2 regions of the Paenibacillus sp. FSL L8-0638 genome follow, and region 1 is predicted to be linked to the other one. Evidence: a T-box and tRNA genes for the amino acid it is inferred to sense, from the RefSeq annotation. Region 1 holds a T-box; the other holds one or more tRNA genes.
What was found. The T-box of region 1 lies ahead of MKY35_RS20010 (valine--tRNA ligase). A T-box ahead of a tRNA ligase gene usually reads a tRNA of that ligase, here a tRNA-Val.

Region 1 (4,434 bases):
GGGGGGCGTGCTACTGATTTTGGCAGGCAGGCGCTACACGGAGAGCGTCTTACCTTCTGTCATCCGCTGAGTGGCGAAACGATTACTGTTGAGGATGCTTGGCCGGATGATTTTCAAAAGCTGCACAAACAGCTATAAAAGATGGCATGCCTTCTATTTTGGCGCATATACTTGAACCTAGAAACGGTTTGCAATATGGAGTTTCCGTGCGCCTGACCAGAAGTCAGAGGATGTGCGGAGACTGCCCAAAGGAGGATGCCATCCTTGAACAAACAACAGAATGATCAGCCGCAAGGCTTGCGTTTTGATATTTATGAACGCATTCATTTGACGGAGGAAGCTGCCGGGATTGCTGAGTTGGAGGAAATCGAGCTTCTGCCACGCATTCAGGTTGTAACCCACGGCGACCATGCCGCTTTGCGAGGGCATTTGCTGCTGGAGGGCGTGTACCGCACACCTGAACAGTTCACGAGCGAGCTTCATCATTTGATCCCTGTGGAAATTACCATTCCGCTAAACCGCGTAGGGAGATTGGAAGATATCTCTGTCGAGATTGAAAATTTTGATGTGGACCTGCTTTCTTTACGTAGTCTAAACATTACAGGCGTTCTTTCTTTGCATGGTGTGGAAAGCTCGCACGCGGAAGAGACGGCGGTCTGGTTGGATGAGGAATTTACCGTAGTGCATGCACCTGAGCATCCGGTTCAATCCCTTTCCGCCGATGAAGAGTATCGTCAGGCAGAGGCCTATTCTACCAATGATTCGACCTCTGATTACGTTACAGATCCTGAAACCTCCTACAGTGTGCCAGTACAACAGGAGTCCGTTTCCTGGGAACAGCTGTCTGAGGACCATGGGGAACAGCAATCATCGTCGGAACAGCAAGCTTATGAGCCAGCAGTAGATCCTAACCGATTCTATGAGCCTTGGACGGGCAAAGCAGTTGAAGACAACTCTCCCGAGGTCAAACATGAGCATGGGTCTCCGGAAGTGTGGGGATTTCAGCAAAAGGAAGCATGGGCAGGGGGAAATGAGTCCAAAGTATCTTCCGCATCTCCTAATGTAAATTATGACCCTTTGCTGTCTGAACCGCATCCTGCTACGGAGTCCGAGGTCTATCTGGAGCCACAGTTGGAAGCAAGTCAAGTAGATAGCTTCGACTTCAGGCCTGAAGCGTCAGAACAGGTGAATCACGAGGCCCATGACACTTTTACTGAGGATAAGCCAGAGATGCGTGTGGCGCTTAACAGTAAAAAGGATGAAGGGGCAGACGAGCCAGACCCGGTTGTCTACTCATCATTGCTCCAATCCAGCCGTTCGGTGAAAGAAGCGGAATACCAGCAGCAATTGGAGCAGGAGCCACAGGATCAGGATCAGAAAGCCGAAGAAGAGCGGGAGAATGCCAAGTGGAAGAACCTTTTTTTTCATACACAAGATGAAACACCTTTTCGTAAGGTGCGGTTATGCATAGTACAGCGCGAGGATACACTGGAAACCATAGCTGACCGTTATCAGCTCAGCACGCGTGAGCTTCAACTGTATAACAGATTGGCGGAGCATCATGTGGAAGAAGGACAGGTATTGTACATCCCTTGATCCGGTTGCTGAAAAATGCACAGCGGGTGTTGACTATAGTCAATGGGAAATGTATGATGTGGTATAGTTATTGAAAGACTGAGATCGGGAAGAGTAGGCAGCAAGCCCTTCAGAGAGTGGAATTGCAGCGCTGTGAGGTTCCGCAGGAAGCTACTGGCCGAAGTCACCCGGGAGTCGCCTGTTTGAACGGTTCCTCATTTCATTCCTACGGAAGATAAGAGGTTCACGGTAGAATAAGGCCGGTCCGCAACCGTTATCTGCATAAAGTGTCACACCATGTGTAATGGATCAGTGGATACATACACTAGGGGTGAAACAAAGGTGGTACCGCGAGAGAACAGCCTTTCGTCCTTTGAGGATGAAGGGCTTTTTTATTTGCCAATTGAAAAATCATGGAGGTATCCTGATATGTCAGAACAAGACAACAAGACAACCTTGGAAATGCCAACAACGTACGATCCAAAATCAGCAGAACAAAAATGGTACAAAACGTGGATGGAGAAGGGCTATTTCCGCGCTGGGCAACATCCAGAGGCAGAGCCTTTTACAATCGTTATTCCACCACCGAATGTTACAGGTATGTTGCATATTGGACATGCTCTTGACTTTACTTTGCAGGATATTATTATTCGCGCCAAGCGGATGCAGGGCTATGATGCCTTGTGGCTGCCAGGGGCAGACCATGCGGGTATTGCTACCCAAACAAAGGTAGAGCAAAAGCTGCGTGAAGAAGGCCTGACACGTTATGATTTGGGCCGCGAGAAGTTTTTGGAGAAAGTGTGGGAGTGGAAGGATCTTTATCTAGATAATATCCATAACCAATGGGAAAAGATGGGCTTTTCTCTCGATTATTCTCGTGAGCGTTTTACGCTGGATGAGGGACTGTCCCAAGCGGTACGCGAGGTATTCGTTAAACTGTACAAGAAGGGTCTGATTTATCGCGGTAAACGCATCATAAACTGGGACCCTGCTGCACGTACTGCATTATCGGACATTGAGGTGGAATACAAAGAGGTGAACGGAAATCTGTATCACCTGCAATATCCACTGAAAGACGGTAGCGGATTTATTACGGTAGCCACTACACGTCCTGAAACGATGCTGGGCGATACAGCTGTAGCTGTACACCCGGAAGATGAACGCTACAAGCAAATGATCGGCAAAACGCTTGTGCTCCCAATCATCGGACGGGAAATTCCGGTCATTGCGGATGATTATGTTGATAAAGATTTCGGTAGCGGCGCGGTTAAAATTACACCGGCTCACGACCCGAATGACTTTGAAATGGGACAACGTCACCAGCTGCCACAAATTACGGTGATGGACGAAACGGGAACGATGAATGCCGAAGCAGGCAAATATCAGGGCCTTGATCGTAGCGATTGCCGTAAGCAAATCGTCACTGATCTGAAAGAGCAGGGCGTACTGATTCGTATTGAAGAGCACGTACATCAAGTAGGCCACAGCGAGCGTACTGGTGTAGTTGTAGAACCTTATCTGTCTACACAATGGTTTGTGGAAATGAAGCCTCTGGCAGCTAAAGCCATTGAAGTGCAGAAGGCTGGCAACGGGGTAAACTTTGTACCGGATCGCTTTGAACGTACTTATCTGCATTGGATTGAAAATGTGCGTGACTGGTGTATTTCCCGTCAATTATGGTGGGGACACCGTATTCCGGCTTGGTACGATGAGGATACCGGAGAAGTTATTGTATCGGCGGAGGACCCTACAACTTTGCCTGAGTATGCTGGCAGAAAGCTAAAACAGGATGAGGATGTGCTGGATACTTGGTTCAGCTCGGCTTTGTGGCCGTTTTCGACACTGGGCTGGCCTGAGCAGACAGAGGACCTCAAACGTTACTATCCGACTAATGTCTTGGTTACAGGCTATGACATTATTTATTTCTGGGTATCGCGTATGATTTTTACAGCACTCGAGTTTACGGAAGAGATTCCGTTCAAGGACGTACTTATGCACGGGTTGGTTCGTGATGCGGACGGTAGAAAAATGTCCAAATCCCTCGGCAACGGTGTTGATCCGCTCGACGTGATTGACCAATATGGTACCGATGCCATGCGTTATATGATTTCCACCAGTAGCACGCCTGGGCAAGACCTTCGTTTCCGCTGGGAGCGGGTGGAGCAGGCCCGCAACTTTGCCAATAAAATCTGGAATGCGTCACGCTTTGCGCTGATGAATCTGGAAGGCGTCACTTCGGCAGATATAGACATTATTGGTGACCTGAGCACCGCTGATCGTTGGATTCTGCATCGTCTAAACGAAACTTCACGCGACATCACGCGTCTAATAGATGCTTATGAATTTGGCGAGACAGGCCGCCTTCTGTATAACTTTATTTGGGATGATTTGTGCGACTGGTACATTGAGTTTGCGAAGCTTTCCCTATATGGCGACAACGCAGATGCGAAAAAGAAAACGCAGTCCGTACTTGCATATGTATTGGACCGGACGCTGCGCATGATTCATCCGTTCATGCCGTTTATCTCTGAGGAAATATGGCAGCATCTTCCACATGAGGGAGAAACGATTACACTGGCCGCTTGGCCTGTTTATGATCCGGCTTTTGAGGATAAGGATGCAGTTGCAGAAATGAATTTGCTGATCGACGTAATTCGCGCTGTGCGCAATATCCGTGCTGAAGTCAATGTGCCGATGAGTAAAAAAATTGAGTTGCTCATAAAACCCGGCGATCAAGCCGTTCTCGATATCATTAACCGCAATGGGGAATATGTGCGTAGATTCTGTAATACGTCTGAATTCGACGCGGGATTAGAGTTCACCGTTCCAGATAAAGCGATGACATCTATAGTTAGCGGC
Region 2 (4,434 bases), 870 kb from region 1:
TTACCATTTTCATCAGTTAGCGTAAGAACCATTTCTTCATGTTCGTGGTCATGATCGTGGTTGCAGGCTTCACCGTGTTCATGTTTGTGATCACTCATGGAAATACCTACCTTCAAATTGTTTTATTTTCCCCCGTATCGTAACATGATCAAGGGTGCAGGTCAATTTGTGGTATGCCTAATTTATCGCTGTAATGACTTTTTCGGACACCAAGGTATAGCTGCCGTCTTTGCTCTCTTTAATGTAGAAACCAACCCGGTAATTCCCTGCTGTTTTGAAATCATACGTAAAGTCGTTCGTACGGAACCAGAAGTTATCCTTTTGCGCTCCTTTGATATCTTGAGACTGAATATCCTTCACGTTGCCCGAAGGGTCGGTGATCGCTACCTTCACTCCGGAGATATCTGTTTTCAAGGTATCAATTTGACTAAATACATTAAATTTCACTTTATTGCCTTTATTCACGTTACCAAACACAGTATCTCCCTTGAACAGGAACATATGCACGTTAGGCTGGTCGAAAACAACTTTTCCACCGGATGGATCAAAATTTACAAGTCCGTTAAAATCACGGATGGGCACATAGGTCTTCCCATCAATGACAACTGCACCATCTTTTGACACCTCTCCATTAATAATCAACTGCACTTGGTCCTTGGCGGATTCCGCCGAAATGGCGGTCCCTCCCATTATTGAAAAGGCCATCATTAGGGCCATCACTCTTCTCCATTTCATCACTACTAATCCCTCCATCGTCATCTGTTAAAAACCTTCTGTCGTACATTTATACCTAGCTCAGCCGCACAAGTTGCGCTGTGTTTCACAAATTGTCCAAAGTTTTTACATAAGGAGCCAAATCTTTAGTTCCAGCAGCATAGGTGGTAAAATACGACTGTAGAATGTCCTAGTACACAAAGTCTGGAGGATAGATCCATTATGAGCCTAACGATACAAATGCTTGGCACAGGCAGTGCCTTTGCCAAACATTATTACAACAACAACGCGCTGCTGGACAGCGGAGAAGGCAAACTGCTAATCGATTGTGGTACAACCGCTTCGTTAGCATTACACCAAATGCGCGTTCCTTTGCCTGAAATTGACGCCATTTTAATCACACATATTCACGCAGATCATGTCGGAGGTTTGGAGGAATTCGGTTTTCAAATGAACATTCTCCATCGTCGCAAGCCTCTACTTTATATCGCCGAACCCCTAATCCACCCTTTATGGGAGCATACACTCAAGGGCGGGATGTCACAGCAGGGTATGATTGACAAGCTTGAAGATGTATTCGAGGTAAACGTAATAACGCCTGGTGTGCCCACTACATTAGTATCCGGTATCCAGGTGGAGCTGATCCCTACACGGCATATTCCTGGTAAAAACAGTTATTCCTTATTCATAAATGACCGACTTTTTTATAGTGCAGATATGGTTTTTGACCCTGATTTGCTTCATCATCTGGTGCATGAACGAGGATGTCGGAGTATTCTGCATGAGGTTCAATTACAAGGTGCCGGAGAAGTCCATACGACGTTGAACGAGCTGCTAAGCTTGGCGCCATCTCTTCAAGAGCGGATTCATTTGATGCACTATAGTGATGATATGGAACAATTCAGGGATAAAGCTGGCGTCATGTCCTTTCTGGAACAGCAACGATTATATCAACTTGCAGAGTTGGAACGTGCAGAGTAGCATGCTAAATACAGCTTAACAATTAACAAAAAGCCGCCTGGCTATCCTTTGTAGGAAAGCCAGGCGGCTTGCTGTTCTTAAATATAATGCTAATGTTGCGAGTTAAGGTCAGAACAATGGCAGTTGATCCAGGTTATTAGAAGGATCTCCGTCGGCATCTCCCCGAATTCGTTTGCTGCCATCCTTGGCCTTGAAAACGTTAACGCCTGCAATTGAGCCTGTCTCAATCTCATTCAATGCTTGGCTATAATCTAAAATTCGACCGGTAGATGTCTGAAAAGACGTAAGGTCGCCATCCCCATTTTTACGTACTGCTGTAATTTGCTCCCGTTCTGTATTAGCCATGCTGTATCGCTCCTTATCCATAGTATAGTGGAGGAACTTTTACTAGCATGCGCATTGTACAGACTTGTATGCACCTTGCGCTGCCGACTACAACTTTTTGCGCATACGAACATGCGGTATTCCCGCATCGTCAAAAGGCTCATCTGAGATCGTCTCGTAGCCAAGCTTTTCGTAAAACTTCTCGGCTTGACATTGGGCATCTAGCAACGAGTATCTTAACCCCAATTCACGTGCACGTTCCTCCAGTGCTAGCAGTAATACACGTCCATAGCCTGCGGCACGATGCTCCTTGAGAACGGCAATACGTTGCATTTTAGCTGTATCTTCCTCATAGTATGTCAACCGACCAGTGGCCACCATTTCACCATGTTCACAAATTAGCAAATGATGGGCCGTATCTCCCAGCTTGTCATAATGGTCAATTTCTAAATCGAGAGGAACCTTTTGCTCATCGACAAACACTTTGGTACGGATCGATATTGCCTCCTGTAGCTGCTCCTCTGTTGTTACACTTATAATTTCTGCGGCCATCGCCTGTTCCCCCTATCATTAACTCCAAATTTATAAACTCACTAAATTCGAATTATATATATAAATGGTCATGAAGTACAGGCTGACTTCTATTTTTTCACTTTACATATATGGTTAATACATGATATTATCTAATAACCGAAGGACGGTAGCTCAGCGGGAGAGCATTATCTTGACAGGGTAAGGGTCATGGGTTCGATCCCCATCCGTCCTATTCGTCAAAAGCCTTGATATTCAAGGCTTTTTTTGTTTGTCTAGAGATAAATCCAGTTATCCTGTTTTTTAATCAAAATGATACTTATAAGATAAAAAAGCCGCCCGGAAAGATAGGGTCGACTTTTCTGTATACTCAGATCGTTGTAATTTAACAATGCCATTTTTTCTTCAGCAAAGCTTTTCACCTTAATCCTTCTATATATAGAAGAAAAAAAGCAGGACCTCAGCACAATACGCATAGAACTCTTAGATTACGATATAAACTGCCCCGCTCTCACCATCAATCTCCGTCGGGTAAGCAGTCACACATCCAGTATCCGGCTCTTGCACCCGGCCAGTGGAAAGGTCAACTTTCCAGTCATGGAGCGGACAATGGATTGCTGAGCCACATATCATTCCTTCGGATAACCGTCCCCCTTTGTGCGGACAACGATTCTCAAGCGCATGCACGCTGCCATTGCTCAGACGGAATACAGCTATTTCTGTATTATGAATGCGAACTGTCCTTGCTCCACGTCGGTCAATTTCGTTCAAATTAGCTATTCTGATTCTCTTGGTTGTCGTATTGGTCTCCATTTTGTCAGCCCCCTATTCCATTACTGGCTTAAGTTCCGGCAGCTGCACAAAATTTTTGCGCAGCTCTTCGTTGTGAATAATTTCGTGCCACGGATCAGTCGTCGTGCTTAATGTCTCTTCAATTCTGGTCACCAGTTGCTTCCTCGTCTCTGCATCCGAAAGTGCCTGTTTGATGGATTCCACTCCGACCCGTTCCACCCAATGGGCTGTGCGTTCGTTCCAATTGGCCTGCTCACGATAATACTGCAGATAGGCACCGGTCCATTCCATCACTTCATCCTCGGTTTTAACGGTACAAAGTAGTTCAGCTGCCCGAACCTTGATACCGCCGTTACCTCCAACGTAGATCCCCCAGCCACCGTCAATAGCAACGACGCCCAAATCCTTGATCGTCGCTTCAGCGCAGTTACGCGGGCAACCGGACACAGCCAGTTTGACTTTGGATGGAGCATTCAGACGTTCAAATACCTTTTCCAACCGGATGCCCATCCCCATAGCATCCTGAGTGCCAAAGCGGCAAAAGGTATTACCTACACACGTCTTAACCGTTCGCAGCGTCTTTCCATAGGCATATCCAGACGGCATATCCAACTCGGCCCAGATCCCTGGCAAATCCTCTTTTTTCACACCAAGCAGGTCAAGACGTTGGCCACCCGTAAATTTAACCAGAGGCACATTGTATTTCTCCGCGACAGCAGCAATTTTCTTCAGGTCGGCAGGTGAAGTAACTCCTCCATAAATGCGGGGCACGACAGAATAGGTGCCATCTTTTTGTATATTGGCATGGTACCGTTCATTCGTAAATCTGGATTCCTTCTCATCTTCATAATCCAGTGGCCATAGCATACCTAGATAATAATTGAGGGCCGGCCGACATTTAGTGCAACCTTCCGGTTCGTTCCATCCCAGCACATTCATCACTTCTTTGACACTCTTTAATCCCATCTCCCGAATGCCATCAATGATCGCTTCCCGGTCAAGCGTCGTACAACTACAAATACCCTCTTTCATCGTTTCTCCGGCTTCTGCGCCTGCGTATAGCTGTAAGAGTCCCTCCACTAATGGCTTGCA

Region 2: it encodes a tRNA-Val, which carries the amino acid that the T-box ahead of MKY35_RS20010 (valine--tRNA ligase) is inferred to sense. The anticodon was not compared.

What each region holds. Positions count from the first base shown of each region.
Region 1 is NZ_CP151960.1:4,516,706-4,521,139, reverse strand. Features, by position in the region: gene MKY35_RS20020 (RluA family pseudouridine synthase) at 1-138, shown strand, start outside; gene MKY35_RS20015 (LysM peptidoglycan-binding domain-containing protein) at 265-1,596, shown strand; T-box leader at 1,668-1,952, shown strand; gene MKY35_RS20010 (valine--tRNA ligase) at 2,005-4,434, shown strand, end outside.
Region 2 is NZ_CP151960.1:3,647,597-3,652,030, forward strand. Features, by position in the region: gene MKY35_RS16175 (DUF1292 domain-containing protein) at 1-98, opposite strand, end outside; gene MKY35_RS16180 (hypothetical protein) at 178-735, opposite strand; gene MKY35_RS16185 (MBL fold metallo-hydrolase) at 937-1,695, shown strand; gene MKY35_RS16190 (DUF3892 domain-containing protein) at 1,804-2,040, opposite strand; gene MKY35_RS16195 (GNAT family N-acetyltransferase) at 2,128-2,571, opposite strand; tRNA gene MKY35_RS16200 (tRNA-Val) at 2,714-2,785, shown strand; gene nirD (nitrite reductase small subunit NirD) at 3,034-3,363, opposite strand; gene nirB (nitrite reductase large subunit NirB) at 3,376-4,434, opposite strand, start outside.